2 linked regions of the Ancylothrix sp. D3o genome follow. The protein of the gene in region 2 interacts with the protein of the main gene of each other region in a pairwise test. Links are inferred from orthologs where the notes say so. Each region holds a gene or a part of one and is shown on either strand. Other genes may lie near its edges.

Region 1 (15,056 bases), on a different replicon or contig from region 2:
GCGGAGATAAACCCTTGCCTTATGTAAATTTCACCCCCGAAACAAATCCGTTTCTAGGATGGCGAGGAATTCGGGTTTTATTAGAGCATCCCGAATTATTTAAAACTCAGCTACGGGCAATTTTACGGGTGAGTGACCGGTATGCAGTTAAGGTCATGTTTCCCATGATTTCGCAAGTTATGGAAATTCTCGCCGCCAAAGAAATTTTAGCCGAAACAATGACCGAATTACGGCAAGAAAAAATCGTTTTTAATGAAAAAATAGAAGTGGGGATAATGATAGAAGTGCCGGCGGCGGTGGCGATGGCCGAACGGTTAGCAGGCGAGGTTAATTTTTTTAGTATTGGCACCAATGATCTAAGCCAATATGTGATGGCAGCGGATCGAAATAATCCCAAAGTGGCGACGCTTGCAGATGGCTTTTCACCGGCAGTCTTGCGAATGATTCAACAAACCGTAAAAGCCGCAAAAGAAAGCGGAATTTGGGTCGGAGTTTGTGGAGAGTTAGCATCGTCTGCTTTAGCTATTCCAATTTTATTAGGATTAGGAGTGGATGAATTGAGCGTCAATGTGTCGATGATTTCGGAAGTGAAAAAAATAATTTCCGAGTTAAGTATGGCAGAAGCCGAGATTATTGCTCAAGATGTGTTAGAGTTGGATTCAGCAGCGGCAGTACGCGAATATGTTGGCAGTCTTTTCTGGGTCGAATGACTTTTTTAAAAGCTCTATTTGTTGCCCAAAATTGCTTATAATTTGAACTCAAACTAAACTAGAAAAATCAAAAAAAAAGAGGTGACTATGGCACGCAAATGCTTTATCATTGAAATGGGAATGGGAATTGATCAGCACGGACAAGAACCGACGGTTGCAGCCGCAAGAGCCGTCCGCAATGCGATAGCAAATAACGCCTTACTTGGAATTTGGGAAGTCGCAGGATTAAGCCATCCAAATCAAATGATCGTAGAGGTACAAGTTGCAGTCCCCTATCCCGAACAAGTGCGAGAAGATGAAGTTTTGGCAGTCTTACCTTTTGGTCAAAAAACCCTAAAAGTTGAGCAAGGCGGCATGGTGGTTCAAGGGCGGGCAATTGAAGGGCTAAATGATAAAAATAATGAAATGTTAATTGCCAATGCAGCCGTTACAGTTTGGGTGGAAAAAAATTAACTTAACTCTTACCTTTTACTGTTAACCTCCTCATCAATTATGGCGATTACTAAACCATGAAAAAACTCATCAACTCTCCCGAAAATGTCGTCCGCGAAAGCCTTGAAGGCATGGCATTAGCACACCCCGACCTCATCAAAATTAACTTTGATCCCACCTTTGTCTACCGCAAAGATGCCCCCATTCAAAACAAAGTCGCCCTCATTTCTGGCGGCGGTAGCGGACACGAACCCATGCACACCGGCTTTGTTGGAATGGGAATGTTAGATGCCGCCTGTCCGGGTGAAATCTTCACCTCCCCCACCCCCGATCAAATGTTAGAAGCAGCCAAAAAAGTTAACAGCGGCAACGGCGTTTTAAACATCGTTAAAAACTATAGCGGCGATGTGATGAACTTCGAGATGGCAGCCGAAATTGCCTCCTCCGAAAACCTCCCCATGATCAACATTTTAATCGATGATGATTGCGCCGTAAAAGACAGTTTATATACCCAAGGCCGGCGCGGAGTTGGCACAACTGTTTTAGCAGAAAAAATCTGCGGTGCCGGTGCCGAAAAAGGCTACAATTTACAACAACTTGCCAACCTTTGCCGCAAAGTAAACCTCAACGGACGCAGCATCGGAATTGCCCTTACATCCTGCACCGTTCCCGCCAAAGGTAGCCCCACCTTTGAATTAGCAGACAATGAAATAGAATTTGGCATAGGCATACACGGCGAACCAGGCCGGCAACGCATGGAAATCAAAACCGCCGATCAAATAAGCGAAATGTTAACTTTTTCCATTCTCGAAGATCCCCCCTACATACGCACCATCCGCGAATTGAATTTAGAAAGCCAAGAATGGGAAGAATTAGAATTAACAACCCCGCCTTTTCAATCGGGTGATTCTGTCTTAGCATTTGTCAACAGCATGGGTGGAACTCCCCTTTCCGAACTCTATATCATCTATCGCCAATTAGCCCAAATTTGTGAAAAGAAAAACATCACAATTATCCGCAACTTAATCGGCCCTTACATCACTTCCTTAGAAATGCAAGGAGTCTCAATAACTTTGCTAAAATTAGATGAAGAAATGATCAAACTTTGGGATGCGCCGGTGAAAACAGCCAGCTTGCGCTGGGGAGTTTAAAAGCATGACTACAAAACAGCAAATTCTCCAATGGTTGCAAACCTACGCAACCGTTATCGAGCAAAATAAAGACTACCTCACAGAACTCGATGCCGCCATTGGAGATGCCGATCACGGCATTAACATGAATCGCGGTTTCCAAAAAGTTTTAACTCAGCTTCCCACCCTCGCTGAAAAAGATATCAGCAACATCTTAAAAGCTGTTAGCATGACTCTTATTTCAAGCGTAGGCGGAGCAAGCGGTGCTTTGTATGGAACCTTTTTTTTACGCGCAAGTAATGCAGTCACCGGTCTCTCAGAATTAACCCCAGAAGACACAGCAAAACTCTTAGAAACCGGCCTTTCTGGAGTCAGAGAACGCGGCAAAGCCAACTTGGGAGAGAAAACAATGTTAGATACCCTACAACCAGCCTCTCAAACCTTCACAAAAGCCATCTCTGAAGGAAATAACACCCTTGAAGCCTTAAAAGAAGCCGTCATTGCAGCCGAACAAGGCATGAAAAATACCATCCCCTTAATCGCCAAAAAAGGACGGGCAACTTATTTAGGAGAAAGAAGTATCGGCCATCAAGATCCCGGCGCCACTTCTGCCTATTTGATGTTAAAAACTCTCCAACAAGTTTTACAATAAATTCCCGAAAACCTACTCAACGGATAGGGAAATGGATATTACCCGCATCGAAAAAATGCTTGAGGAATACAGCGAAAACTATAGCGCATTCAACCAAGATCCCCCAACCTGGGAAGCAAAAAACGGCCCCTAGAGAGAATACGAACACCTAGAAAAATCCCTCTTTTTTAATCTCGCATCAAAACGCTAGACTAAAAAACCAAAAATGAAACTTTTATTGTCGATGCTAAAGGCGATTTTAAATATTATTAAACCTTCTGCAAAGCCTTAGAAACCATCCGAATTTTTCTCGAAACTCACAACTAATTTTAGTCAGACCTAAAATCCTCCTGTAGGCAATTCCCCCTACAGGAAGCGAAACAAACGCTGGCTGTGGTTGCCCCTACAGGCAGGAGGGGAAAGCGTTAAAATAAAATTTTATTAGAAAAAAAATATGGCAACATTACAACAACGCCGGCCAGAAAATATTTCCGGCGACTTTTATGTAGATAATACCTGTATTGACTGCGATACTTGCCGGTGGATGGCACCGGCCACTTTCCACAGAGAAAATGAACAGTCCGCAGTCTATAACCAGCCGGCCAGCCAACTTGAAAGACTGCAAGCCATGCAAGCGCTTTTATCTTGTCCCACCGCATCCATCGGCACAATTGAAAAGCCAAAAGACATCAAAAAAGCCCAAGAAACCCTCCCCCTTTTAGTCGAAGAAAATGTTTACCATTGCGGCTATCATTCCCAAGATTCCTTTGCCGCAGCCAGCTACTTAATGGTACACGATCAAGCCAATATTTTAATTGATTCCCCGCGATTTACAGCGCCATTAGTAAAACGTTTAGAAGCAATGGGAGGAGTGCGTTATATGTACCTCACCCACAGAGATGATGTAGCCGATCACGCCAAATTTAAAGCACATTTTAACTGCCAAAGAATATTGCATAAAGACGATATTACAGCCGACACCCGCGATGTCGAAATGCAATTAAGCGGAAATGAGACGGTGGAATTTTTGCCAGATGTATTAATTATTCCCGTACCAGGACACAGCAAAGGGCACACCGTTTTGCTTTACAAAAACAAATTTCTTTTCACCGGCGATCATCTCGCTTGGTCAACTTATTTGCACCAACTTTATGCCTTTCGCCGCTATTGCTGGTATTCCTGGCCCGAACAAATTAAATCAATGCAAAAATTAGCTGAATATAACTTTGAATGGGTACTCCCCGGACACGGACGCCGGTATCATTCAAACCCAGAAACAATGCGTCAACAAATGCAAAAATGCCTCGCTTGGATGCAAGATGATAGCGCCACATCAAGCACCCCTGATGATTAAAAATTGACCTACGAAAAAAGGCCGGCAACTTGTCAGCCTTTTTTCCCCTTATTTTTCTCGCAAAATTTCCACCGTAATTTTCCCGCCAAAATCAGGAATAGGCGCAGCCGGCTTAGTCATACAAACCTGTATTTTTTCAACCTCAGCAAACTCCAAAATCGCCTCAGCAATCGCCTCAGCCAGCCTTTCAATTAAGGCAAATTTGGAATTTTTTACTATATTTTTCGTGGTTGAAATCACCTTACGATAATCCAAAGTATCCTCAATTGCATCACTTTTTCCAGCCGCCCTTAAATCTAACCATAAAGTCAAATCGACCTCAAACCATTGCCCTAAAACTTGTTCTTCTGGCAGATAGCCGGTGTAACCATAACAACGAATATCGGTAAGCTTTATACAATCCATAATTTTTCGCCAAACTAAACTTATGTAGGTTGGGTTGCTAAACCCAACCTACCAATTTTAAGGCAACAAAGTCAAAATTTCCACACCATCTTCCGTCACCGCCACCGTATGCTCAAATTGAGCAGAAAGCTTGCGATCTTTTGTTAAAGCCGTCCAACCATCCGCCTGAACTTCTGCCTCCCAAGTACCCTCATTAATCATCGGTTCAATCGTAAAAACCATCCCCGCACGAAAACGTTTTCCAGTACCGCGTTTTCCAAAGTGTAAAATCTCCGGCGCGGTGTGAAAAACGCGGTGGACACCATGACCCGAAAAATCCCGCACCACAGAAAAACCCATTGCCTCAGCATACTCTTGAATTGCCGCCCCAATATCGCCGGTGCGAGCACCCGGTTTAACTTCTGCTATTCCCAACATCAAACATTTTTCCGTCACCTCTACCAATTTTTTCGCCAAAGGTGAAGGCGTACCGACAAAAAAAGTTTTTGATGTATCGCCATGATAACCATCAACTAAAGGCGTAACATCAATATTAATAATATCCCCATCTTTAAGAACTTCTTTAGCGTTTGGGATACCGTGACAAATCACTTCATTAACACTCGTACAAATCGACTTGGGATAACCTTTATAACCCAAGGGTGCGCTCGTTGCACCATGAGCTTTTGTCCAACGTTCTGCCTCGTCATTAAGTTCGAGGGTGCTAACTCCTGGTTTAACCATTGGTTCAAGATGCGCCAACAATTCCGCCGCCAATCTTCCCGCCGTCCGCATTTTGTCTAATTCGCGGCTGGATAGTATTTCTATTGTTTCGGTTCTTGCCATTTTGTTGTTTCCTCAAGCGGGCCGGTGTTTTTTTATAGCCTTGATTATTATATTACAAAAAAACCCGGTTTTTTAAAAGTAACCGGGTTAAAAAAATCGATTTTTACAAATCCTTATGAGTAAAAGGTTTAGCATCCTTACCGGCATAGGTAGCGACAATATGACCGGCACCTACCACCTGATATTTATAAGTTACCAAACCTTCCAAACCCACCGGCCCCCTGGGAGGCATTTGTTGTGTACTAATTCCCACTTCGGCACCAAAACCATAACGGAAGCCATCAGCAAAGCGCGTCGAACAATTATGATAAACCCCCGCCGCATCAACTTCGGCTAAAAACTTCTTAGCAATTTCGGCATTTTCGGTAACAATTGCCTCTGTATGTTTTGAGCCATAAGTATTAATATGCTTAATTGCCTCCTCAACAGAATCCACCACTTTAATAGCCAAAATTAAATCGCTATATTCTGTCATCCAATCTTCCTGAGAAGCCGGCACAGCATCGATAAATTCACAAGTAGCCTCATCCCCCCGCAATTCTACCTTTTGCTCTCGCAAAGCCTCAGCAACCAAAGGCAAAAACTTCGCTGCAATTTCCCGGTTAACTAACAGCGTTTCAATAGCATTACAAGCCGCTGGATACTGCGTTTTAGAATCCACCGTCACCGGCACAGCTTTCTCTATATCCGCCAATTTATCAACATAAAGATGACAAATTCCTTCCGCATGACCCAAAACAGGAATCCGAGTATTATCTTGAACAAACCGCACAAAAGAATTAGAACCTCTAGGAATAATCAAATCCACATACTGATCCAACTGCAACAACCCCAAAGTTTCCTCCCTTGTCGTCAACAATTGCACAGCATTTGCCGGTACATCCGTATTTTTTAACCCATCGTGAATTGCCTTCACAATTGCTTGACAAGAACGCAAAGCCTCTTTTCCGCCCTTCAAAATAACACCATTACCAGACTTAATTGCCAAACTCGTAATTTGAATCACGGCATCAGGACGCGCCTCAAAAATCACCCCCAAAACACCCAAAGGACAAGTTACCCGTTTAAGAATTAAACCCTCATCTAACTCGCGCTTAATTTGAATTTCTCCGATAGGCTCACTTAAACGCCCTACATCGCGCACACCGGCTATCGCAGCCTTTAATTTTGTCTCATCTAATTTCAAACGATTATAAAGCGGCTTAGCAATACCTTCGGCAACAGCCGCCTCACAATCTGCCGCATTTGCTGCTAAAATCGCCTCCGCCTCAGCCTCCAAACTAGCAGCAATTGCCTCAAGCGCGGCATTTTTTGCCTCAGAAGAAAGCACCCCAAGCAGACGTGCGCTGTCACGAGTAACTCGCCCAATTTCCACAAGAGAAGGAATAGCCAATTCAATCGCCGTCATAATTCAAAAACATCAGCAAAAATTAACTTATTTCCTAATTTTAAACCTTTCTGACACCAAAAAAAACCCGTTAAGCAAAGCCTTAAACATCAATCTAAAAAACTCAAACAAGCCTCTGTGGGCCTAATAGCCAACATCTGCGTCCTTGCCTTGAAAAAAAAACCCCACACTAAAGTAGTCTAAAATATCAGCCTCAAAACAACCTTCAAAAAAAAATCCATGTCCTACCAAAAAGAAAAACAAATCGCCATTGATGCCGCCATCAGCGCCGCCAAACTCTGCGAACAAGTCCGCGCCGCCATACCCCCCGCGATTGAAAAAAGCGACAAAAGCCCCGTCACAGTGGCAGACTATGGCTCACAAGCCATCATTTGCAAAGCCGTCAGCGAAGCCTTCCCAGAAGATCCCATCGTCGGAGAAGAAGACGCCGCTCAACTCCGTGAGCCGGCAATGGCAGAAAACTTGACAAAAGTAACAAACTATGTTAAAGAAATCCTACCTGATGCCACCTCGGAACAAGTGCTCGACTGGATCGACCGAGGCAATGGCAAAGTAGCGCCGCGTTTTTGGACACTTGACCCGATTGATGGCACCAAAGGCTTTTTGCGGCAAGACCAGTATGCCGTCGCCTTGGCGCTGGTAGAGGCCGGTGATGTCAAGGTTGGAGTTTTGGCCTGTCCCGCCTTCAAGCTTGATTCCGGCGAAGTTGGGGCGTTATTTGTGGCGGTGCGTGGCGAAGGTGCAGAAATGATGCCTTTGGCCGGTGGCGAGTTGCGTCCCATCAAAGTTGTGAGTGTGGATGATGTTACAAATATGCGATTTGTTGAGAGTGTAGAAGCAGCACATGGCGATCAAGACCGGCAAAATGCAGTAGCACAAGCAGTAGGATTTACATCAGCTTCCGTGCGGATGGATTCGCAGGCAAAATATGGCGCAGTTGCCTGTGGAATGGCAGCACTTTATATGCGTTTACCTTCTCCAAAAACACCGAACTATCGAGAGAATATTTGGGATCATGCAGCGGGGGCTATTGTAGTAGAAGAAGCTGGGGGTCGCGTCACCGATATGTACGGAATTGCCCTGAATTTTTCCGAGGCTGTAAAAATGATGAATAATCAGGGAGTTATCGTCAGTAATGGCGCGATTCACGATGCAGTTTTAGAGATTTTCCGCGAGAAAATGCCTTAACTTTTTTCTAGCAAAAGTTTATCCCCCTCACTCCCCCTATTCTCCCTTAAAATTAGGTAATTTGGGGGGATTGAGTTCAGAGCCGACAAAGGATTATTTTTTGGAGAGAGAATATTAAGAATTTTAAATTTTTGGAATCGCTGTGATATTTAAATTCTCAAATAGGGAACTTTTATTATCGTAATCAGGAATTTTCACCTCGAAGATTCTATAAAGTTGTAAACTGAGGCAATGCTTATGTCTCCCAATTCGGTCACATTGACAGCAGGAATAGAAGCTGCAAGTCAAAAACGCTATTTTGAGGCTATTGAACATCTGGAAATGTTTTGTCAGAGTTGCGCGGATACCCGTTCAAAAGATTACATTCAAGCGCAGATGTGGTTGGTGAAGGCGTATCAGGGCTACAAACAGCCAGAAAAGGCATTAGAAATTTGTCAGCAAATGGCAACTTATGAAAACCCACAGGTAAAAAGTTGGGTAGAAAAAATAGCAGCGGTGTTGTCAACCACAGTAAAATCGGCAACTCCAGCAAAAAAACAAGCCGGCGAACTTTTTCAGGCTGGAAATATAGCAATCAAACAGCGGCGTTATGTGGAAGCGATTCCGCTGTTGGAAGAATATTTACAGCTTTGTGAAGATAGCAACTCTCAAGATTATTCCCAGGCCCAAATGTGGCTAGTAAAAGCTTATCAGCGCACCGGCCATTTAGAAAAAGCGCTTGCTTTGTGTGAGCAACTCCAACAAAATCAAAATCCTTTAGTTCAAAGTTGGGTACAACAAACACTTCCCTCTTTAAAGAAACCAAAAACCGGCCTGCCGGCAGAAAATTCGCAAATATCTCAACCAGAAAACACAAATCGCTTTGCCAAGGCGGGACGGGCCGCAAAAATAAGTGTCAAACTGGCAATGGTGGGGTTTGCCGGCAGTTTAGGACTAGCGAGTGGTGTTACCCTGTCGTTGCTTTTTGGCATGGTTTTGGTGCTGTTTTTGAATTTGGGTCTTATTTGGCAAAGTAATAATCCTTCAATGGGTTTAGGACTAGCAATTATAGTTACAATTGTTTTCAATGCAGTGATGTTTTTCTTATCGCCGATTTTGATGGATTTAGCGCAAAATTGGCTTTATGGAACGCGCTGGGTAAATTTATCAGAAATTGAGCGAAAAAGCCCTGAGACGGCTAAAGTAATTCGCCAAGTTTGTCAAAACAAAAAACTCCAGCAACCGCGATTAGGAATTATTGATGACGAAAATCCAACAGCTTTTACTTATGGGTCTTTGCCAAATACGGCTCGTCTGGTGGTTAGTAAGGGATTATTTACTTACTTAGATGATGACGAAATAGCGACGGTTTACGCACACGAATTAGGTCATATTGTGCATTGGGATTTTGCCGTGATGACCTTGGCTGCAACGCTGGTACAGATTACTTATTTGGTGTACAGTTATGGGCGCCGGTTGAAGAATTATATCGACAACAAAAAAATCCGAGATAGTATTGAGACGGCTGCAACAATGGCCTACTTTTTTTATTTGATAGGAACGTATTTAACGCTGTACTTATCGCGGACACGGGAATATTTTGCAGATCGTTTTGCAGCAGAAGTCACCGGCAATCCTAATGGGTTATCGCGGGCTTTGATTAAAATTGCTTATGGCATTGTAGAAGAAGGGCAAAAAGCAAAAGAACCGAGTCAATTAATTGAAGGAACTCGTGCTTTAGGAATTTATGATCCCAAGGCAGCAGCTACTTCGGGAACAGCTTATCGTATTGCAGCACAACCGGCCCAAATTGGTAAAGTTTTCTTGTGGGATATGTTTAATCCTTGGGGTTGGTGGGTGGAGTTAAATTCAACGCATCCCTTGACAGGAAAAAGAATTCGTGCCTTAACAACTTATGCGGAACAGTTAGGTTTAGAAACAGAATTTGACATGGCTCGCGTGGTGCGAGAAGGCAAAAAGTTGAGCAAGAAACGACTTTACGGAGATTTTGCTTTAGATTTGTTGCTGTTTAAATCGGATTTTTTGGTGGCGGTTATTGGGTTTGCACTAGGGTTGATAATGTTGTTTGTGGCTGGCAATTTTAAGGTGTTTTTCTGGTTGTGGTTTACCGGTATTGGCTTGGGAATGATTATTAAGGCGGCGTTCATGTTTCCGCAACCGCCGCTTGCACCAAAGTCTGATGTTTTAACTTTGATGTCTGACCCCTATGCTAGTTTATTGCGGGGCAAATTTGTACAGCTTGATGGGGAGTTAATTGGACGCGGAGATGCGGGATATATTGCCGGTTCGGATCTGAAGATTAAAGATAAAACAGGCTTGATGTATTTGCGGTATGCTTCTTGGTTAGGGCCGGTTGGTAATTTCTTTTTTGGTACTGGTCTTGCGAGTAGTTTGATTGGGGAAGAAGTGAGTGCAATTGGTTGGTTTCGGCGGGGGGTTGGCCCTTGGGTTGATTTGCTGAAAATTAAAACAGATACGGGGAAAACGTATAACAGTTATCCGCGTTTTTGGAAGTTGGTTATGGGGGTTGGGTTTATTTTTTTAGGTTTTGTAGCCCCGGCTCTTTTTTAAGAAAAAAAATGAGTTTTTCTGAGGTATCGTAACTGTTTGGCCGGCAAGTTATGTAAAATTTACAGGTTGGGAAATGCTCTTAATAGTTAAGCTACTCCCAACCTAAACAAGCTAAGATTGAGATTGTTCAGCGATTTTTCTTACTTCTTCAATTGGCAAATCTAATCCTAGAGCAATTTGGTCTAAACTCAGGCCAATCTGAAGCAAACGCTGCACATTTTCTACCTGGACTTCGGCCCGGACTTCCTGGTAAACCCTGGTCTTTTTTAAGTCTTCTAAAGTGAACATTTGCTCAAGCTCCTGTGTGCTTAACTGTGGCAATTTATAGACAAGAACCCTTTCTAACAATTCTAAGACATCCCGCTGGATATCTTCACCGGCTAACTGTTGTCTTGTCTGGTCAATTAATTGTCGTGCTTGTTCTGTTGTGTTTTCTGCCGGTGTCATCACTAATTTTACAATTCCCAAACCTATCGAATTTTCTGGCAATTCTTCTAACTCATCCAAATACACCCGCCTTACACGCTGACTTTCTAAAAGAATGCCATATTGTAAGGTTTCTTCTGCTTCCATATCCCTTGTGGGATAAATGACAACAGCGTACCAAGGATTTCTTTTTGGTTTGTATTGCGCCAGATAGAGAAAAATTTCTCCAAAAAAGCGAAAGTAGAAGTCATTTTCTTTGTAAAATTGCACTTCTACAAAATAGATGGGAAATTCTGGGCTTTCTGTGGCCGGCAAAAATAATCCATCCAAACGAAAGGCAAGCTGTTTGACTTCTACAGAGGTAAATTCATAAACGTTTGCTTCTGCCGGATCTCGCCCTATCAATTCTAATAAGGCGCTGGGGAAAAGTTGAAATAGCCGGTAGAAGATTGGATCGGTTTTCACAAATTGAAAATTGTATTTAGCAATGTTTATATCGATTTTATCATATTTGCTTTTCTTTCATTTGTTTTTGTTGAGCGATTAACTTTTTGGCTTTCCTCCACAATTCCTCTAATTCTTCGATGCTGTACTCTGTGAGGGGCCGGTCTGCAAAAGTTTCAACTTGGGAAAAGCGAGCAATAAATTTTTGATTGGTGTCTTGTAAGGCAGCACTTGGGTCTAAATTATGCCACCGGCCTAAGTTGATCAAAGAAAACAAAATATCGCCTAATTCCGATTGTTGTTGTTCTTTTGTTTCATGTTCAACCGCATATTTAAACTCTTCTAGTTCTTCATGCAGTTTTGCCCAAACTCCCTCGACATTATCCCATTCAAACCCAACAGCGGCGGCTTTTTCAGAAATTTTCATGCCGGCCATTAACGGGGGGAATGTGCGAGCATACTTGCTAAATTTAGCACTCAAAGGAGGTAAAGCAGGCTCGCTTTTTTCTGAGGCTTTAATTTCTTCCCAATTTTGCCGCACTTCTTCCACAGAGTTGACAGTTACATCGCCAAAAACATGAGGGTGCCGGCGGATAAGTTTTTCGGAGATCCCATTGGCGATTTCTGCTAACGTAAAATCGCCATATTCGCTGAAAATTTGGGCTTGTAATACCACTTGTAAGAGTAAATCTCCTAATTCTTCGGTAATGGCTTTTTTATCTTTGCTGCGGATAGCTTCGACGGTTTCGTAGGCTTCTTCGATAATATAAGGAATGAGGGTTTCTGGGGTTTGTTCTAAATCCCAGGGACAACCGCCTTCGGGAGAACGCAATTGTGCTACAACTTCAATTAATTTTTGCAAAGCTTCGAGGGTGCCGGTGTGAGGATTAGACATTGTAATTACTGAATCACTATTTGATAATTGTTAACTTTATTGGCAATTTTTGCCACTTTATTTATTATGTTTTTGAGATTTCTTTTTGCGAACCGGCCGGCGTTTTTTGCGTTTGGGAGAAAGTAAGCCTTGGACGCCTTGGCGTTGGAAGCGTTTATAAGCTGAACCAGTTACATCACTTAAAGAATGACTCATTGCACCCAGTTCTAAGCCTATGAAAAGGGCGAGGCATTCCGGCCAGTATTGTTGCAACGTTTCGAGGAGAGTTTGGGAGGTTTCTCGCCAATTCCAGGGCGATCCTGCAAATTGACCGGCCACCCAAACAAATAAAGCAAAGACTGCCAGCCAGCCGGCCAGGTAGATGACGCGCAAAACAGTGCCGATAATGGGGCCGTGCGAGAAGACTGAGCGGTGACGCAGAGTTTGTTGATAGGGTATCCAGATCCAACGGAACAAGCCCCAGCGAGTGAAGGGGCGGGAGTGGAGATCCAAGTCGGGGCCAAACATCAGACCGCTGAACAGGAAGCCACCGGCCACGAGTAAGGTGTGGGTGGGGCTGCGAGTGACTGCGAAAGAGAGTGCGGTGATGGCCGGTAATGTCCAGAGGGTAATGCGGTCATGGGTGCGACCAGAGGGCATTTTCGGGTGGGGTGAAATTTCTTTTTAAAGTTAGCAAAATAGGGCTTGCTTTTTTTTGAGACTCTGCTACAATAAATTTCTGTGATAAAAAAACGGGCGATTAGCTCAGCGGTAGAGCTCCTGCCTTACAAGCAGGCTGTCGGGGGTTCAAATCCCTCATCTCCCATATTTTTAAGGCGATTAGCGGTCAATCAGGGCGGGCACATTCGTATATCCTAGGGAATGTGATCGGAAATGTGAGCGGATGCCAAAAAGACCAAAAGTAACAATTTTGTGTGACAGAGGATTGCTTAGGCTGGCTTGGACTGCCAACAAAAAAAGATACTTCTCTCTACTGGTCTAGCAGTTCCACCGGCACGAGCATCAAAAAAAAGCGGCTTAAGTCCCTTGGGGAAAGGGTGATGTCGGAAAAGGGAAACGGTAATTGGGGAACTGCTAAAAATGAGGAGCTAGATGGGATTTGTCTAAAGAATCAAAAAATTAGGCATTTTTACGGCTTTTGCTGAAGAGTTTAAGCGGTTTTCCAGTCATTTTGGCCGCTTTCCCCCTTAAGAGTCAAATTTCCCCATTTGTGATTTAATCACGGCTGAGGAGTTTACGATAAAAGCCAATGGGAAAATCTACTGTTCTCGAACGGCGGAAGTTGTCGAGCAGTTCAATTAAAAAGTCCACAAAAACATGGTTTTCCATGCGTACTTCATAACTTAGCTGTTCGCCGCTGTTGTCAAATTGCATTCGACAGAGGGTTTGGTCTGCCGGTAACACAGAGGTTGTCCAGGTGGCTACAAAAGGGATAGGATCGCCGCCTTGTATTTTGCGGGTGCCTTCTAAACTTTTGTGCTGGTAAAGGGTGAGGGCTTTCGGCAGCATCGTGCGCTTGTTATCGCGGTAGTAGGGGTTATAGATATTGACGAGTTTGGGATCTGCCGGTGCGAGTTGGTCGAGTTGGGCTGTCATAAATTTTTGCGGGTTCGGACTTTGTATCACTCAATTATCTAGTTTAACCATAAGAATTTTTAGGGGGTTGGGGGAGAGATTTTTTGTTGTGGGAGTGGCCTAACTTTACGTCTATCTTAGTTTTTCAAGGTTTTGATCTCGTGTGGTGTTTTTGTTGATGGGGTGAGGAGTGAGGGTGGTTTGGGGGGAGATGGCGTTTGGCAGAGGCAATTAAATTGTTGACTGTTTGGCATCACCGGCTCAATATGGATCAATAACTTGATCTGTACAGCACAACTCTATAGAAACCTATGGCTCCTCTGGTTGCAAATTATTACTTGACTTACCGCTGTAATGCCCGCTGTCACTTCTGTAACATTTGGGCTTTGGAACCGAATAATGAGGCTGATTTTGCTACTATCCAGCAAAATCTTACAGATTTACGTCGGTTGGGTGTTAAATATATCGATTTTACTGGTGGTGAACCGCTGCTGCGTCAGGATGTAGGCCAAATTTACACCGAGGCTAAACGTCAGGGCTTTGTTACTAGCATGACGACAAACACGATTTTATATCCGAAAAAAGCGAAAGAAATTCAAGGGTTGGTAGATTTTTTGAATTTCTCTTTGGATGGCCCGGATGCAGATACCCATGACCAATCGAGAGGGGTGAAGATTTTTGATACTTTGGTAGAGTCTGTGAAACTTGCTCAGTCTTTGGGTGAGTATCCGGTACTCAATCATACGGTAACGGCCCAAAACTATAACCGTATTGATGAAGTTGGCGAACTGGGCAAGCAGTTGGGTGTTCGGGTTTGGCTGAATCCGGCTTTTACGGCCCACGAAAATTACAATTCTAAGAAAAATCCTACCCCGGATATGGTGGCTGCGATTGAGGCGGGGGCGCGTAAATACTCTGGTTTGGGTTATAACAAGGCAGCGCTGGCGTTTATTGAGGCGGGGGGAAATGATACGAAAAATCCTCGCTGTAAGGCTGTGGATGCGGTGATTGCCATTTCACCGGATAATAAGTTGCTGTTGCCTTGCTATCATTTTGCCCAAC
Region 2 (14,963 bases):
CGCATAAATTAAATTTCCTGACTCCTCATCCGTCGCCTTCACCCAACTGCCAAAAGCCGGCATCGGCGGAAAATTCAAATCCTCCGGTTCCAAACATTGCGCCAAAAATTCCATCGTCGAAGTCTCAATCACCTCCGCAAAATGATCCGGGTGACGATTCTCAGCATTAAACTGTGGGAGAGGAAGCCGCATATTTTTCTTAACCTCTAATCAATAAATGTCATTTGTCATTTGTCCGTTGTCATTTATCGTTATGTATCATTTCATTGGTCATTGATTTTAAGTTCTCAAACATGAAAAACAATACATTTTCCCAAAAAACAAATGACGCTTGACAAAGGACAAATGACAACGTACAAATTTTATTTTCCTTTACCTCGACCGGCGGTAGCATCCACCACTTCTATTTCTGAAAGGCGGAAAGTAATTAACTTATCCCAATTACCTCCTTCAAACAAAACTGCTGCCTTACCATCAGTCACTCGTTGCACTTGTCCTTGAAAATTGTAATAAATATCATCAGGATTTTTTACCCGAACTGCTGAACCTGGGAGAATCATCTTTTTTACTCCTAAATTTTCTTTTCCTAGCTTATATCATTTTAGATTTGAGATTTTATCTGTCTTTTAAACCGGCACTCTCTCCAACTTCTCAGGTACGGTGTACAGCAAACATACTCAACTTTTCCAGCCTTGCCCAAGGGGGGCAACCACTCTTAAGCGGGCAAGATGCCCGCCCCACTTATCTTAAGCCCCAGTTGCGCGGGCCGGAAAGCCAGCGATTGCCCCTCCAAAAAACAGGCATTTTAGCCGCGTAAATCTTAAGCCAAAGCCGCCATCGAAACCTTACCCGCAATGCGCTGAGCAATATCCCGTAACGCCTTTGCCGAAGCCGAGTCTGGTTGACCAACCACCACCGGCACGCCAACATCTCCGCCTTCGCGCAAATGAATTTCTATCGGCACACAACCAAGCATCGGTACACCCAACTCCTTAGCTGTTTTTTCGCCGCCACCCGACCCAAAAATATCATAATGCCGGTCAGGCATATCTGGGGGAATAAAATAACTCATATTTTCCACAATTCCCAACACCGGCACCTTTAATTGTTGGAACATTTTTAAACCTTTGCGCGAGTCGAGAAGCGCCACCGTTTGCGGAGTTGTAACAATCACAGCCCCAGCCATCGGCACCGCCTGACACAAAGTTAATTGAGCATCTCCCGTACCCGGCGGCATATCCACAATTAAATAATCTAAATCACCCCAAGTTACTTGATAAAGAAATTGCCGAATAATGCCATTTAACATCGGGCCCCGCCAAATCACCGGCTGGTCTTTATCAATTAAAAAACCCATCGAAACCATTTTTACGCCATAATTAAAAGCCGGTTCGAGGATTTCACCTTGCGGGCCGTTTTTGACAGTTATTTTTGCATTATCCAGACCCAACATAGTCGGCACATTGGGGCCGTAAATATCCGCATCAATCATCCCAACTTTTGCACCGGCAGCAGCCAAAGAAACCGCCACATTAACAGCTACCGTACTTTTACCAACGCCACCTTTACCACTAGAAATTGCCAGAATATTTTTTACCCCAGCAATACCCTGCCGGTCGGGTAAACTTTTTTGTTGAGGCGTTTCGGCAGTTACATCTACCACCACCTCTTCCACACCTGGTAATTGTTTAACCGCCCTTTGACAGTCTTCAACAATAAACTGCCGTAGCGGACAAGCCGGTGTTGTTAGTACCAGAGTAAAACTGACCTGACTGCCTGCAATTTTGACATTGCGGATCATATTTAATTCCACCAAACTTTTGCGAAGTTCGGGGTCTTGCACCGGGCGCAGCACTTCTAATACTGCACTAGAATCTAGCACCTGAGACATTGGGCGTTTTTCTCCACTCTAAGCGTATCGGGGCTACTATTTTTGCCTTTGTTCTTAATGGATCTTAACCTTAGTTTTGCTCAGTTAAGCGTTTCCCTTTGGGCATCTTGTAGTAGTGTTGGTAAATGAGAGCCAGAGTAAGTGCAATTTTGTCAATAAAACAGCTACAAAGTTGCTAAACTTCCTTCTCATTATCCGTTGCAGCAAAGCGTTTTTTGCTTGCTTTGGCACCTATCCATTCAGCAATACAAAAAAAATATTTCACTTTATGACTGTTTCTGTAACTTCTGAGGCGATTACATCCGCATCTTTGCCAGGAAAAGACTCCCGCGAACGAGTCAGCCAGTTTATGAAACAACTGCAAGACGAAATTTGCAAAGGTTTGGAGGAGTTGGACGGCCAAAGCACGTTTATTGAGGACTCTTGGGAACGCCCAGAAGGGGGCGGCGGTCGCTCTCGTGTTATTCGTGAAGGAGGAGTATTTGAGCAAGGTGGTGTTAATTTTTCAGAAGTGTGGGGCACTCAGCTACCACCGTCCATTTTGACTCAACGCCCCGAAGCAGCCGGTCACGGATTTTATGCCACCGGCACCTCTATGGTTCTACACCCCCGCAGTCCCTACATTCCTACCGTACACCTCAACTATCGTTATTTTGAAGCAGGGCCGGTCTGGTGGTTCGGCGGTGGGGCAGATTTAACCCCCTATTATGGCTTTGCCGAAGATGCAGCCCATTTTCACACAACCTTCAAAAAAGCTTGCGATAACCATCACAACGAATACTATCCAGTGTTTAAAAAGTGGTGTGATGAATACTTCTATTTAAAGCACCGCAATGAAACTCGCGGCGTAGGCGGCATCTTTTTTGACTATCAAGACGGTTTTGGTGAGCTTTATCGCGGCCCCGATCAAAACGGCCCCGCAGCCCATCACAGCCGCGAAATCGGCAGCCCTACCCCCCGCAATTGGGAAGACTTATTTGCATTTATCCAAGACTGCGGAAGGTCATTTTTACCCGCCTACCAGCCTATTGTTGAGCGCCGGCGGCAAATGGAATATGGCGAAAATGAGCGCAATTTCCAGCTATATCGTCGGGGCCGGTATGTCGAGTTTAATTTGGTTTATGACCGGGGAACGATTTTCGGCTTACAAACTAATGGCCGTACAGAATCGATTTTGATGTCTTTACCGCCTTTGGTGCGTTGGGAGTATGGCTATCAACCCGAAGCCAATAGCCGCGAAGCCGAACTTTACAACACTTTCCTTAAGCCTCAAGACTGGGCAAACTGGACACCCACTCAGCACAGCTAGGCAATTTCTGACACTTTTGGCCAGAGCGGTAAGACAAGCGAAAAAAGTCATCATAGTTTTTTTGGGGATTCGTATCGCGGGCGAATCCTCATTCGTAAATTTGGCTGTTGGATCTCGCTACATTAAGATATAAAAAGTTGTCGGTTTCGTTTACAGTTATAAGCGCGATCTGTTGCCAGATCGGCTTCAAAGTCTATCCGAAGCGAGGGGAGGGTTCGTGATTCATATAGAGCAAAAAACCCACACAACCCAAGACGGCACAACGGTTATTGTCTTGGCACCCACTGGACGCCTGGACATTACAACAGCTTGGCAATTTCGCTTAAAGTTGCAAGAGTGTATTTCCAAGCTTAGTCGCCATATCGTTGTGAATCTGGGTCAAGTGAATTTTATCGATAGTTCTGGCCTCACTTCACTGGTGGCCGGTATGCGAGATGCAGATAAGGTAAAAGGCAGTTTCCGCATTTGCAATGTCCATCCAGAAGCCAAACTGGTGTTTGAAGTCACCATGATGGATTCTGTGTTTGAGATTTTTGAAACTGAGGAGGAGGCTTTAGAGGGTGTTCCTCGTGCCAGTTAATTTGCCGGCCTTCCTGCTTTCGTTTTCGCATTGACCTCAAGGATCAAAGCGGTGATTCATGTTTTTTTAGGCTCCCTCAAGACTTTTCTATGGGTAGCTCTCGTGAAAAATCCTGGCACTTGGTAAATCGAAAGGGGCCGAGGAGTGCGCCCCAAAGCGCTTTGCCTGTGGCTGGGTCTATTCCTTTGTCATACACAAGTAATTGAGCCGGTGTCGCCTCAAAGCCGAGGGACACTTGGCGGATTTCTTCTTGATATGTAAAGCAGCAACGTGCACCTGGTCTTAAGGTGGCCTGATATTGATACTCACCGGCCTCTAAGGGTTGTTGAGTAACTTTGAGGGTACACCCAGGCAAAAATTCCATGTCATCGGGTGTCAACCGGCTCAGCAATTCGGGGTTAGCGCCAGCCCCCCGAAACGCTGCCGGATCTTTAAGTTGATGGTATTGCACTTGGACGCCGCCATCGGCAGATGGGCCAATCTCTAAGATTCTCTGCCGGTAAGGTTTATCGAGGGATACAATATTTGCCTGTTCTGCAAATAAGATGAGGCTGTTTTGAGAAAATAATTGCACCGGCAGCGGTCTTTTCCATAACCGTAGATGAACATACCAGGCCGGTTCCTCTATTGCTTGGGCTTTGTTGTCAAATTCGCCGGCTAAGTAGCCAGCCAAAGTCATTATTTCAGTAGATACAGACATCGGATTTTAGAGCCAAGGATTTTAAAGTTTAAATTTTGCCATGTTATTGCAAGTCTACCGCAAAATATAATTCAGATGCGTTAGAAAGTCTTTAAGAATAAATGATTGGAGAGATAAATAAATGTGCTTTTTATTAAAATTGCCTTAAATGCCTTGCCAAATTTGGCTTCGTAGCGACCGAACTCAAAAACAAAAATCCAGAGAAAAGTAGCCCAGATCCAATCACCTGATCCCCAAGAGCCTTGGCAAAGGTATCATTCGAGATAGAAAATAAAGATACCTTACCCTTGTAGTGTTTTAGCGTGAACAACGTCCGCACCGTTTCAGATACCAAGCGAGCTTTCTATACCATCCACACCCGCCCCATCAACTCGATCTACCGGCGGGTGGTCGAAGAATTAATGGTGGAAATGCACTTGCTTTCCGTTAACGTAGACTTTAACTACGATCCAATCTTTGCCCTGGGAGTGGTTACCAGTTTTGACCGCTTTATGCAAGGGTATGTCCCCGAACAAGATAAGCAGTCAATCTTTAATGCCATCTGTAAAGCCCTTGAGCAAGATCCCCACAAATATCGCCAAGATGCAGAGCGTTTAGAAGCCTTTGCTAAAAACGCCTCCATAGAAGAAATCATCGGCTGGTTGAGCCAAACCAACGTTCCACCAAGTGCCGGTGATCTGCAACCGCAACTCGAAGCCATTGCCCACAATTCTCGCTTTAAGTACAGCCGGTTATTTGCCATTGGTTTGTTTACTCTTCTGGAAGTGGGCAGCCCCGACTTAATTAAAGACGAAAAGCAGCGCCTAGAGGTATTGCAAAAAATTTGCCCTGCCCTCCACCTGCCCGAAGACAAAGTGCAAAAAGACCTTGATCTTTACCGTAGTAATTTAGAAAAAATGGCGCAGGCGCGAATTGTCTTAGAAGACACGCTCAAAGCAGATCGCAAAAAACGCGAAGAGCGAGCGCAAGCCGTTGGTACAACTCCACCGAGTTCTAAAGAATAGCAAGGCTACTGGTTAAAGAGTATCTGCATGAAAAAAACCCCCTTTGGGGGTTATACAAGTTTATTAATTAAGCTTTAATAGATTTCTTTGATCTAGGTCTTCGGTTTCAAAGGGTGGCGATTGTTTCTTGAAAAGGTTGGATAACTTTTTAAAATTAATCTGAGATTTTTATGGTTTTTCAATGTCAAGCAGCCCTCGTTACCCTGGCCGGTGCTAACAGTCAAAGCCTTGTGGAATTTTACCGGCAGCTTTTAAATTTAGATCCCCAGCCGCATATTCCCAATGTGTACAGCGAGTTTCAGCTTCCGGGGCTGCGATTAGGAATTTTTTGCCCTAAAAAAAGCAACGAACAAGAGTTTAGCAATCAAGCAAAAAACGGCATGAGTTTGTGTTTACAAGTAAGCGATTTAGAAGCCGCCATAAAACACTTACACAAGCTGGGATATCCGCCCCCAGGAGAGATTTTAACCGCTTCTCATGGCAGAGAAATTTATGCTTATGATCCGGCAGGAAACCGTTTAATTATCTACCAGCCTTATTCAAAATAGCAGCAGTTAAATTGATTAATAACTTCCTGTCGAAACCATTAAATGCCCAATACTAAAAAACGCAAACAATACCGCCAATAAAAAAGCAAAAGCTGCGCTGGTTTGTCTGGCTGTGGTAGAGGGAGCAAGCGACTCTCCTACCAAGATCGAAGCCGCAACACCAACAATATAACTGGCACACAGTACCAGGTACGGCCATTGAGCCTGATGAAAAAACCAGATGCCAGCCAAAACAAAAGCTAATAGCAACATTAGCAGTTCGATGAATTTAGAGGGATTTTGCTGGTTAACTACGGTCAGGGTTTGCCACCAAATTTGCCTGAGTCTCATGGGGAAAATGCAAAGCTTTTGAGTTAATGATATTTTATGAAGTTTAACATTTTTGGTCGTGGGAATGGCAGCGATTTGATTGATTAGGAAAAAAAATGAAGACAGATAAATAGGAATAAGTAATTTGTGCTACAAAAAAATCTTAAGTAGGGGGTTGGGAAAGACCGGCTAACCAAAGGTTGTGATCATCCAGACAAGCCAGCGCTTCTATCATTTCAACTTGGGGAAATTGTTCATAAAACCGGCTAACACTAAAAAAACGATCCGGCGTTGCTAAAAGTAAAACGCAGTCTGCCCACTCGCATAAACTATCATGTATTTCTGCCGGTGCGACGGGCGCCGCCACCCATAAAAGCGCCGGTTTTTGGGCTCGCAATGCCTTCGCGGCGACGGCTACAGTCATGCCGGTGGCGATGCCATCATCAACTAAAATCACTAAAGCACCTTCGGGGTTAACTTCAGGTAAGACTGGTGCAAATTGACTCATTTGAGCCTGCGCCTTTTGTTGTGCTTGCTGTAAAGCTGAGTCGCGTATTTGTGAGTTGAGCTTGCTAACAACGCGATTAGGCGACCAAACAACATCACCAGCAGCCGTGCAAGCACCAATAGCTAATTCGGGGTTTTCTTGACGGGAAATTTTTTTTGCCAAAATCACACTCAGGGGGCAACTCAGCCGGCGAGCCACCGGCACCGCCACCGGCAAGCCACCTCTAGGTAAAGCATAAACAATGGGTGGAGCAATGGAAGCCGTATCAAGCTGGTTAAAAGCATCAAACACCAACTCCGCTAACTGATTTCCGGCATCCGTCCGGTCGCAAAACAACGGCTTTTCTAGCATAAAACCCACAGCCCCCTGGCGTCTCCTGATTCTATGATGGCTGATTTTTTTGGAAATGCCTTGAGAAAAAAATATAAAAAGTAAAATTAAAAATACTATTGGTTTTTTATAGATATGTCCGACGAAAAACAGCTTAGCCTTTTTGACTTGCCGGTTAATGATGACTCTGAGGAAGTGTTGACCTCAGCGCAAACAAACTTTATCCCCAAGGATGCCAAAATTCCTATACCTGCGGGTACTTATCTCAGCATGACTCAATTGGCTAAACACTGCAATGAGTGTTACCGTTGCGAACTTGGGGCAAGTCGGACTCATGCTGTGGTAGGAAGGGGAAATCTTCAAGCTAATTTGATGATTATTGGCGAGGCGCCGGGGCAGCATGAAGATGAAACCGGCTTGCCTTTTGTGGGCAGATCCGGTCAGCTTTTAGAAAAAATTCTCGCTTCGGTTGGGTTTAATAGTGAGCAGGATATTTATATTTGTAATATCAATAAGTGCCGGCCACCAGAAAACCGTGTCCCCACGCCCCAAGAAATTGCCGCTTGTAAGCCTTATTTATTAGAGCAAATTCGTCTTGTTGACCCGAAAGTTATTTTGCTGACCGGCGCCACTTCTGTGAAAGCGCTAACCGGCAACAAAAGTGCGATCAGCAAAATTCGCGGTACTTGGATCGAATGGGAGGGCCGGTTATGTATGCCAATTTTTCACCCATCCTACTTGTTACGAAACCCTTCTCAAGAGAAAGGCAGTCCCAAGTGGTTGATGTGGCAAGATATTCAAGCGGTTCGGGCCAAATTAGATGAATTGTAGGCCACCGGCCTCTAGTTCTTTCCCTAATCATGCCGGTGGGCCAAGCCGACTCTACCTTAAGGGCCACCACGAGACTTTATCGCGGGTGGCGCTATACACTTCTTTTAAACCTTCAGGATCAATCACTCGCACCACATCATCGGAGGTATCGCTTTTGTTAGGGCTTTCAATTAAGCCTACTTGCTGCATACCTTTCAAGACTTGTTCAACGGTGCGATTATTAAGCTGGCTGGCTCTGGCGATGACTTCCACCGGCAAATCAAATAGATAAACTCCTTCTTTATCCGGTTGATTGCCTAGCGTTCGTTCTTGATAAACCAGCGCTCTCAACAAGGCAGCCACCGCTTGCGGCGGGTAAGCGCTGCAATTGAGCAAGTGATAAAGAAACTTTTCGCGCAACTCAAATAAGAGTGCGTAGCGTTGTTGAAAAATCTGGCTGTCATTATAAATAGCCTCCACAGCCGGCAAAGGAATTTTAATGGCGTTGGTTGTTTTGTAGGCTTCCACCAAACTCGGAAACGCCGTAAACACCTTTCCGTAGCTGAAAGCTAAATTTCTCATTCCAAAACACCCCCCCGGATAACTAATGGCGATGACGCGATCTAAAGGACTGCTGCGGATAATCACCGGCCCACCATTGAGCAGCAGATAAAGCGAGTCGAGGGAAGCGCCGGGGCGAAAAGCGGTGAAAACTGGCCGGCTGGAGTAAAGCTTTTCTAATTTGAGGCTGTCTGGCGGTAAATATTGGCCCAACCATTCTTTATCTAGTTCCCTGAATAAGTAATTGCTCTCAATGAGTTGTCCGAGTAAGTCTGTCTCGGCTTCTTTGGCTTTTTTTGGCATACCTAACTTTTACTCTCCTGTCTGCTTAACAGTTTTTAACTTGCGCTAGTTTGCTTGGAACCAACCGCCGAAGGAAATTTTTTATTTTAAAGGGCTGGTTTTCTAGTTTTCAAAACTGATTGATATATCGAATTTTAGCTTTTTTAAATCATGCAGATTAAATTAAATAAAACAAGGACTGATAGCTGAAAACTAGACTACATCTGATTTTCGCATGAAATCGGCCTGAGAGAAAAATTGGTTACAAATGCTACTTGCATTTAAAAACATTTAGGATACAATCGTAATAACAAACGGATTCGACTTAAAAACATCCATAAACCTCGACCTTGGCAAGGAGCCATCTATGAAGCTTGAACTCTCAAAATTTCGCCGCCGCCCCCTTCTGAAAATGACCGCGTTAATGGTCACAGGGATGGCCCTAAGTGGGCTGATTGCTGGCTGCTCAAGTGGGAGTAACCAAACAGCACAAGGAACACAAGGAACAGCAAACAAACCAGTCAAATTGACACTTGTTTCCTACGCCGTCACGGAAAAGGCTTACCAGCAAATCATTCCTAAATTTGTTGAACAGTGGAAAGCCAAAACCGGCCAAACGGTGGAGTTTGATCAAAGCTATGGTGGTTCGGGTTCGCAAACTCGTGCTGTGATTGATGGTTTAGAAGCGGATGTGGTCGCTTTGGCGTTGGCTTTAGATACGCAAAAAATTGAAAAAGCCGGTTTGATTCAACCTGGTTGGGAACAAGAATTACCTAATGATGCGATTGTGCATAAATCTGTCGCCGCCCTTGTTACGCGCGATGAAAATTTGAAAATTAACAAATGGTCTGATTTGGCAAATGACAACATTAAATTAATTACAGCTAACCCGAAAACATCAGGGGGTGCGCGGTGGAACTTTTTAGCTTTGTGGGGTTCGGTGACACAAGCGGGAGGAACAGAAGAACAAGCCCAAAGTTTTGTGGAAAGAGTGTTTAAAAATGTGCCGGTGTTGCCAAAAGATGCAAGGGAAGCAACGGACGTTTTTTATAAGCAAGGGCAAGGCAATGTTTTGATTAATTACGAAAACGAAGTTTTGCTGGCGAAGGCAGAAGGAAAAACAGCTAATTACAGCATCCCGACTGACTATAACATCTCAATTGATAGCCCGGTTGCGGTGGTGGATGCGAATGTGGATAAAAATGGGACTCGTGAAGTAGCAGAAGCGTTTGCTAAGTTTTTGTTTACTCCAGAAGCACAGCGAGAATTTGCGAAAGTTGGTTTCAGGCCGGTTGATGAAAGCGTGGCTACAGAATTTGCCGAAAAATACCCAAAAATAGATAAGCTTTTTACCGTCAAAGAGTTAGGGGATTGGAAAGAAGTGCAAAAGAAATTCTTTGATGATCAGGCGATTTTTGACAAAATGCAAGCGAAGAACGCCGGCTCAAGATAACGTTACAGACTTGTTAAGCTAAGGAGAAGTAAATATGATTGACAATCTCAGAGTATCGGCCCCCAGTTTAGAAAAAGAAAACACTGAACAACCCGAAGATAGCCGCCTAACTCAAACTCGTATTCGAGTGCAAATTCCCCGGCAATACCATCAAGAACCAGTCATCTCGTATTTAGCTTCTCACTATGGCTTGCAAGTCAACATTTTGGCGGCATTGCTAACAGCAAATTCAAAAGAATCTGGATGGTTTGAGCTTGAGTTAAGAGGTAGTTCGCAAGAAATAGATAATGCTCTCATCTATCTTTCTGATTTGAATGTGCAATTGTGGCCGCGTCAGGGAGAAGAACAAGACGGCTGGTAATTGTTGCCCCTAAATACTTAAAAATCTTAGGTGTAATGTAAACCTTTCATTTTTTCAAGGTGCTGGTTATGACAAACGGAAAGTCGTTTAAAGGAGAAGGATCGGCCCTAGTAATAGTGGCTTTAATGTTGGGGCTATTTGTGATAGGAATTCCGATAGTTTTATTTGATATCAAAAGACCCCGGAAACGAATGCTAAAAAAATTAATTCCATCCACTTTTAAATTTTAGATAAAGAGGCTTATGCTCAATTCGTTGGATCGGCCTAAACTTTGGCCAACAGTAATCGAAAAGCTGCAAACAATTTCCTGGCCTTGGACAGTAACAATAATTTACTTAATTTTCATGTTGTTGCTGCCAGTTACCGCACTTATTACGAAATCTATTACAGTTGGGCCGGCAGAATTTTGGCGGATTGCAACTTCTCCTGAAGCACTTTCTGCTTATGATGTGACGTTTTTTACTTCTTTAATTGCAGCCGCTATTAATGGGGTGATGGGGACTTTAGTTGCTTGGGTATTAGTTCGTTATGAATTTCCTGGCAAAAAGCTGATAGATGCTGCTGTTGATTTACCTTTTGCTTTGCCGACTTCGGTGGCCGGTTTGGTGTTAGCTACGCTTTATAGTGATAAAGGGTGGATTGGGCAATTTTTTACACCGTTTGGGATTAAAATTGCTTTTACCCGGTTGGGGGTTTTGGTGGCAATGCTGTTTATTTCGCTGCCGTTTGTGGTGCGGACTTTGCAGCCGGTTTTGCAAGAAATGGAAAAAGAAATAGAGGAGGCTTCTTGGTCTTTGGGTGCATCCGATTGGCAAACTTTCTGGCGTGTTAGTTTGCCTCCGTTAGTTCCTCCGATTCTCACCGGCATTGCTTTGGGTTTTTCGAGGGCAGTTGGGGAATATGGATCGGTGGTGATTATTTCTTCGAGTATTCCTTACAGGGATTTAATTGCGCCGGTGTTGATTTTTCAGCGATTAGAACAATATGATTATGCCGGTGCAACGGTGATCGGAACAGTTTTGTTATTGGTGTCATTGGCGATGCTTTTAGTTATCAATGGATTGCAACAGTGGGGACGTCGTTATGCAGGGTAGTCTTAAATCTTTCCCCAGAAATACTAGAGGCGAAAGTCAGAAAATATCAGCCAAAAGTATTTTGATTGGCGTGGCAATTGTCTATTTAATGCTTGTCTTGTTTATTCCTGCTGTAGCGGTTTTTTATGAAGCATTCCACAACGGTTTTCAGCAGTTTGTAGAGGCTACGAGTAAGCGAGAATTTCAGCACGCATTGCAAATGACGCTCACCATTGCTGCGATTGCGGTTCCATTAAATACAATTTTTGGATTATGTGCGGCTTGGGTGATTGCGCGTAATCAATTTCGCGGTCGTGCATTTTTAATGAGTATTGTGGATTTGCCCTTTGCAATTTCGCCAGTGGTGGCCGGTTTGATGATTGTTTTGCTTTATGGGCGCAATGGTTGGTTCGGGCCTATTCTCAATTCAATCAACATAAAAATTATTTACGCTTTGCCGGGGATGTTGATTGCTACAATGTTTGTAACTTTGCCCTTTGTCGCACGAGAAGTGATCCCAGTTTTAGAAGAAATTGGGCCGGAACAAGAAGAAGCGGCGAGGACTTTGGGAGCCAAAGATTGGGAGATTTTTTGGCGGGTTACTATCCCTAATATCCGCTGGGGTTTACTCTACGGAGTCTTGCTAACCAACGCAAGAGCGATGGGAGAATTTGGGGCAATTTCGGTGGTTTCAGGGGGAATTGCTGGCCGAACTCTCACTCTTCCTTCTTTCGTAGAACACGCCTACAAAAATTATCAAACTGAGGCTGCTTTTGGCGCTGCTGCTATTCTGGCTTTGCTGGCAGTAGTAACTTTAGTTCTGAAGGAAATTTTAGAACGACGCACGCACCACAAGCATTCGACGCACTAATTGGTTTACTTGTTAATTGTTTGTCAAAGATTAAGGATTTTTTTGGGAGGATTGTTGTGAGTATTTTAGTTAAAGATGTCTGCAAAGATTTTGGAGATTTTAAGGCTTTAGATAAAGTCAGTTTGAATGTTAAAGAAAATACTTTAGTGGCTTTGTTGGGGCCGTCAGGTTCAGGAAAATCAACGCTGTTAAGGGTGATTGCCGGCCTAGAACAACCCGACACTGGTGCAATTATTATTAATGGACAAGATAGCACGTTTTTAGATGTTCGCCGTCGCAATATTGGTTTTGTTTTTCAACACTATGCTTTGTTTAAGCATTTAACGGTTCGTCAAAACATCGCCTTTGGTTTAGAAATCCGTAAACGTTCCAAGCCGGAAATTAAACGAGAAGTCGAAGAATTGTTAGATTTAATTCAACTGGGTGGATTAGGAAATCGCTATCCATCGCAACTTTCTGGCGGCCAAAGACAACGGGTGGCTTTAGCGCGAGCTTTGGCCGTTAAACCGCAGGTGTTGTTATTAGATGAACCCTTCGGCGCTTTGGATGCAAAAGTGAGAAAAGAGTTGCGTGCGTGGTTACGCCGGCTGCATGATGAAGTTCATGTGACGAGTGTTTTTGTGACGCATGATCAAGAGGAAGCAATGGAGGTAGCAGATGAGATTGTGGTGATGAATCAAGGACGTATTGAACAGGTAGGAACACCGGCAGAAATTTATGATAATCCGGCGACACCTTTTGTGATGAAATTTATCGGGCCGGTGAATGTTTTACCGAGTAGCACACGGTTATTCCGAGATAATAAAATTGAATCGATGCAGAGTGAAGTTTTTGTACGTCCTCACGATATTGTTGTGCAGAGTTATTCTGATAATGCAACTGTGCCGGCAACAATTAAGCGCATTACTCATTTAGGCTGGGAAATTCAATTAGAATTAATGTTGATGGATGAGCAAATTATTGTTGCACATTTGAACCGAGAACAGTTTGCAGAGTTGGCACCGCAGGCCGGTCAGGAAGTGTTTATTAAGCCAAAAGATGCGCGGTCTTTTCCAGGTTTAGCCGGTAAGGTTTATCAGGCTTCTTAAGTTCTTCTAAATTGGGTTGGGTTTGTCTACCCAACCTACTTTTTTTATTCCTGTAAAAATATATTGGCAGATAAAACCGGCCCCCCAATCCCTTCACTAAATCGGAAAATCCCCCCCAATTCCCCATAAATGCTATCTCGCTGCGGCGAAGAAAGTTTATTTATGGGGTTCTGGGGGCTTTTTTTGTAATATAATAAACCGTGCAAAATTATAAAAATCAATAAATTTATGCAGGTGTGCCTTGTTACCGGCGGGAATTCAGGTGTGGGTTTAATGACATCTGCGGGTTTAGCTAAATTAGGAAATCATGTTTTTATTGCTTCTCGTTCCGAAATAAAAGCCGCAAAAGCTATATCTTATCTTCGCCAAACAACCGGCAACCCCAACATAGAATTTTTACCTTTAAACCTTGCTTCTTTAGAGTCCGTTCGTCACTGTGTAAAGCTGTTTTTAGACAGAAATTTACCCTTACACATTTTAGTTAATAATGCCGGGATATTCGACGGGAGAGGAGTCACAAAAGAAGGATTTGAGTTAATTTGGGGTACAAACTATTTAGGGCATTTTTTGCTGACTTACTTGTTATTAGATAAATTACAAGAATCAGCGCCTAGTCGAATTGTTATGGTTTCCTCAGATTTAGCTTTAAAACCGGCCCGCATAAGCTGGGATTTATTTGTTAAACCAACTCCTTTAAATTTTATCGAGTTATATAATCAATCTAAGCTTTGTTTATTGCTTTTAACTCGCCATCTTTCTCAAAACTTAACCAATGTAACAGTTAATGCAGTTCATCCGGGGTTTGTGCAATCTAATATTACGATTGGCCATCGTTTAAGCAAATATTTAGGGTTAGGAATTAGTCCCCAAAAGGGTGCATATAGTAGTTTGTTATGTGCAACTTCTCCTGAATTCGAGTTAATAACGGGTAAATTTTTAGATAAAAAAGGCAAGGAAATAAACTTGCCATTATTAGCACAAAACAATGATTTATGTCAAGAGTTATGGGAAAAAAGTTTACGCTGGACCGGGGCCGGTGGAAGTGTAGAGAAAGAGAGAATTAGCTATGATGGGATTGATGAGATTTGGGGCCCTTATCCGCTTAAGTTAAATCAGGATGAGATGGCGTTTATTTGTGAGCATATTTTTAAGAAAGTGTTATTCAAGCCGCCGGTTAAAATGTTATTAATTCAGGCATTCAAAGCGCTTTTAAGGTTGCAATTTGGCTCAATCATGTTGTTGCTTATTCAATGTTGGAAAGGGCAATTTTATATGGAGAGACATT

What was found.
Region 1: the proteins of NG798_RS13140 (region 2) and NG798_RS21730 interact in binary tests that used the Escherichia coli proteins (3 or more experiments, as listed by UniProt). The link is inferred for Ancylothrix sp. D3o from one-to-one orthologs.

The regions. Positions count from the first base shown.
Region 1 is NZ_JAMXEX010000017.1:8,373-23,428, forward strand. What follows is about bases 4,744-7,735. They hold NG798_RS21730 (glutamate-5-semialdehyde dehydrogenase), read right to left. Parts: upstream 6,896-7,735; coding sequence 5,591-6,895; downstream 4,744-5,590. Other genes in these bases: map (type I methionyl aminopeptidase), read right to left, coding at 4,744-5,487; NG798_RS21735 (3'(2'),5'-bisphosphate nucleotidase), read left to right, coding at 7,115-7,735. In the rest of the region: ptsP (phosphoenolpyruvate--protein phosphotransferase), read left to right, coding at 1-710; NG798_RS21700 (Lin0512 family protein), read left to right, coding at 798-1,163; dihydroxyacetone kinase subunit DhaK, read left to right, coding at 1,220-2,293; dihydroxyacetone kinase subunit DhaL, read left to right, coding at 2,298-2,924; NG798_RS21715 (MBL fold metallo-hydrolase), read left to right, coding at 3,358-4,257; folB (dihydroneopterin aldolase), read right to left, coding at 4,306-4,662; more of map, read right to left, coding at 4,720-4,743; more of NG798_RS21735, read left to right, coding at 7,736-8,083; NG798_RS21740 (zinc metalloprotease HtpX), read left to right, coding at 8,321-10,654; NG798_RS21745 (Rpn family recombination-promoting nuclease/putative transposase), read right to left, coding at 10,766-11,545; mazG (nucleoside triphosphate pyrophosphohydrolase), read right to left, coding at 11,586-12,419; NG798_RS21755 (metal-binding protein), read right to left, coding at 12,477-13,058; type IV pilus biogenesis protein EbsA, read right to left, coding at 13,635-14,015; NG798_RS21770 (radical SAM protein), read left to right, coding at 14,306-15,056. UniProt on the Escherichia coli protein: Catalyzes the NADPH-dependent reduction of L-glutamate 5-phosphate into L-glutamate 5-semialdehyde and phosphate. The product spontaneously undergoes cyclization to form 1-pyrroline-5-carboxylate.
Region 2 is NZ_JAMXEX010000006.1:51,002-65,964, reverse strand. Bases 11,764-14,662 are described here. They hold NG798_RS13140 (sulfate/molybdate ABC transporter ATP-binding protein), read left to right. Parts: upstream 11,764-12,646; coding sequence 12,647-13,678; downstream 13,679-14,662. Other genes in these bases: NG798_RS13135 (SDR family NAD(P)-dependent oxidoreductase), read left to right, coding at 13,907-14,662; cysW (sulfate ABC transporter permease subunit CysW), read left to right, coding at 11,764-12,590. Outside these bases: NG798_RS13220 (HAS-barrel domain-containing protein), read right to left, coding at 1-192; NG798_RS13215 (NAD(P)H dehydrogenase subunit NdhS), read right to left, coding at 363-560; NG798_RS13210 (Mrp/NBP35 family ATP-binding protein), read right to left, coding at 821-1,891; hemF (oxygen-dependent coproporphyrinogen oxidase), read left to right, coding at 2,160-3,200; NG798_RS13200 (STAS domain-containing protein), read left to right, coding at 3,418-3,780; NG798_RS13195 (chromophore lyase CpcT/CpeT), read right to left, coding at 3,857-4,480; psb29 (photosystem II biogenesis protein Psp29), read left to right, coding at 4,783-5,484; NG798_RS13185 (VOC family protein), read left to right, coding at 5,655-6,032; NG798_RS13180 (hypothetical protein), read right to left, coding at 6,048-6,284; NG798_RS13175 (phosphoribosyltransferase), read right to left, coding at 6,505-7,200; NG798_RS13170 (uracil-DNA glycosylase family protein), read left to right, coding at 7,315-8,010; NG798_RS13165 (Crp/Fnr family transcriptional regulator), read right to left, coding at 8,062-8,853; NG798_RS13160 (sulfate ABC transporter substrate-binding protein), read left to right, coding at 9,200-10,285; NG798_RS13155 (NIL domain-containing protein), read left to right, coding at 10,320-10,646; sulfate ABC transporter permease subunit CysT, read left to right, coding at 10,889-11,740; more of cysW, read left to right, coding at 11,730-11,763; more of NG798_RS13135, read left to right, coding at 14,663-14,963. UniProt on the Escherichia coli protein: Part of the ABC transporter complex CysAWTP involved in sulfate/thiosulfate import. Responsible for energy coupling to the transport system.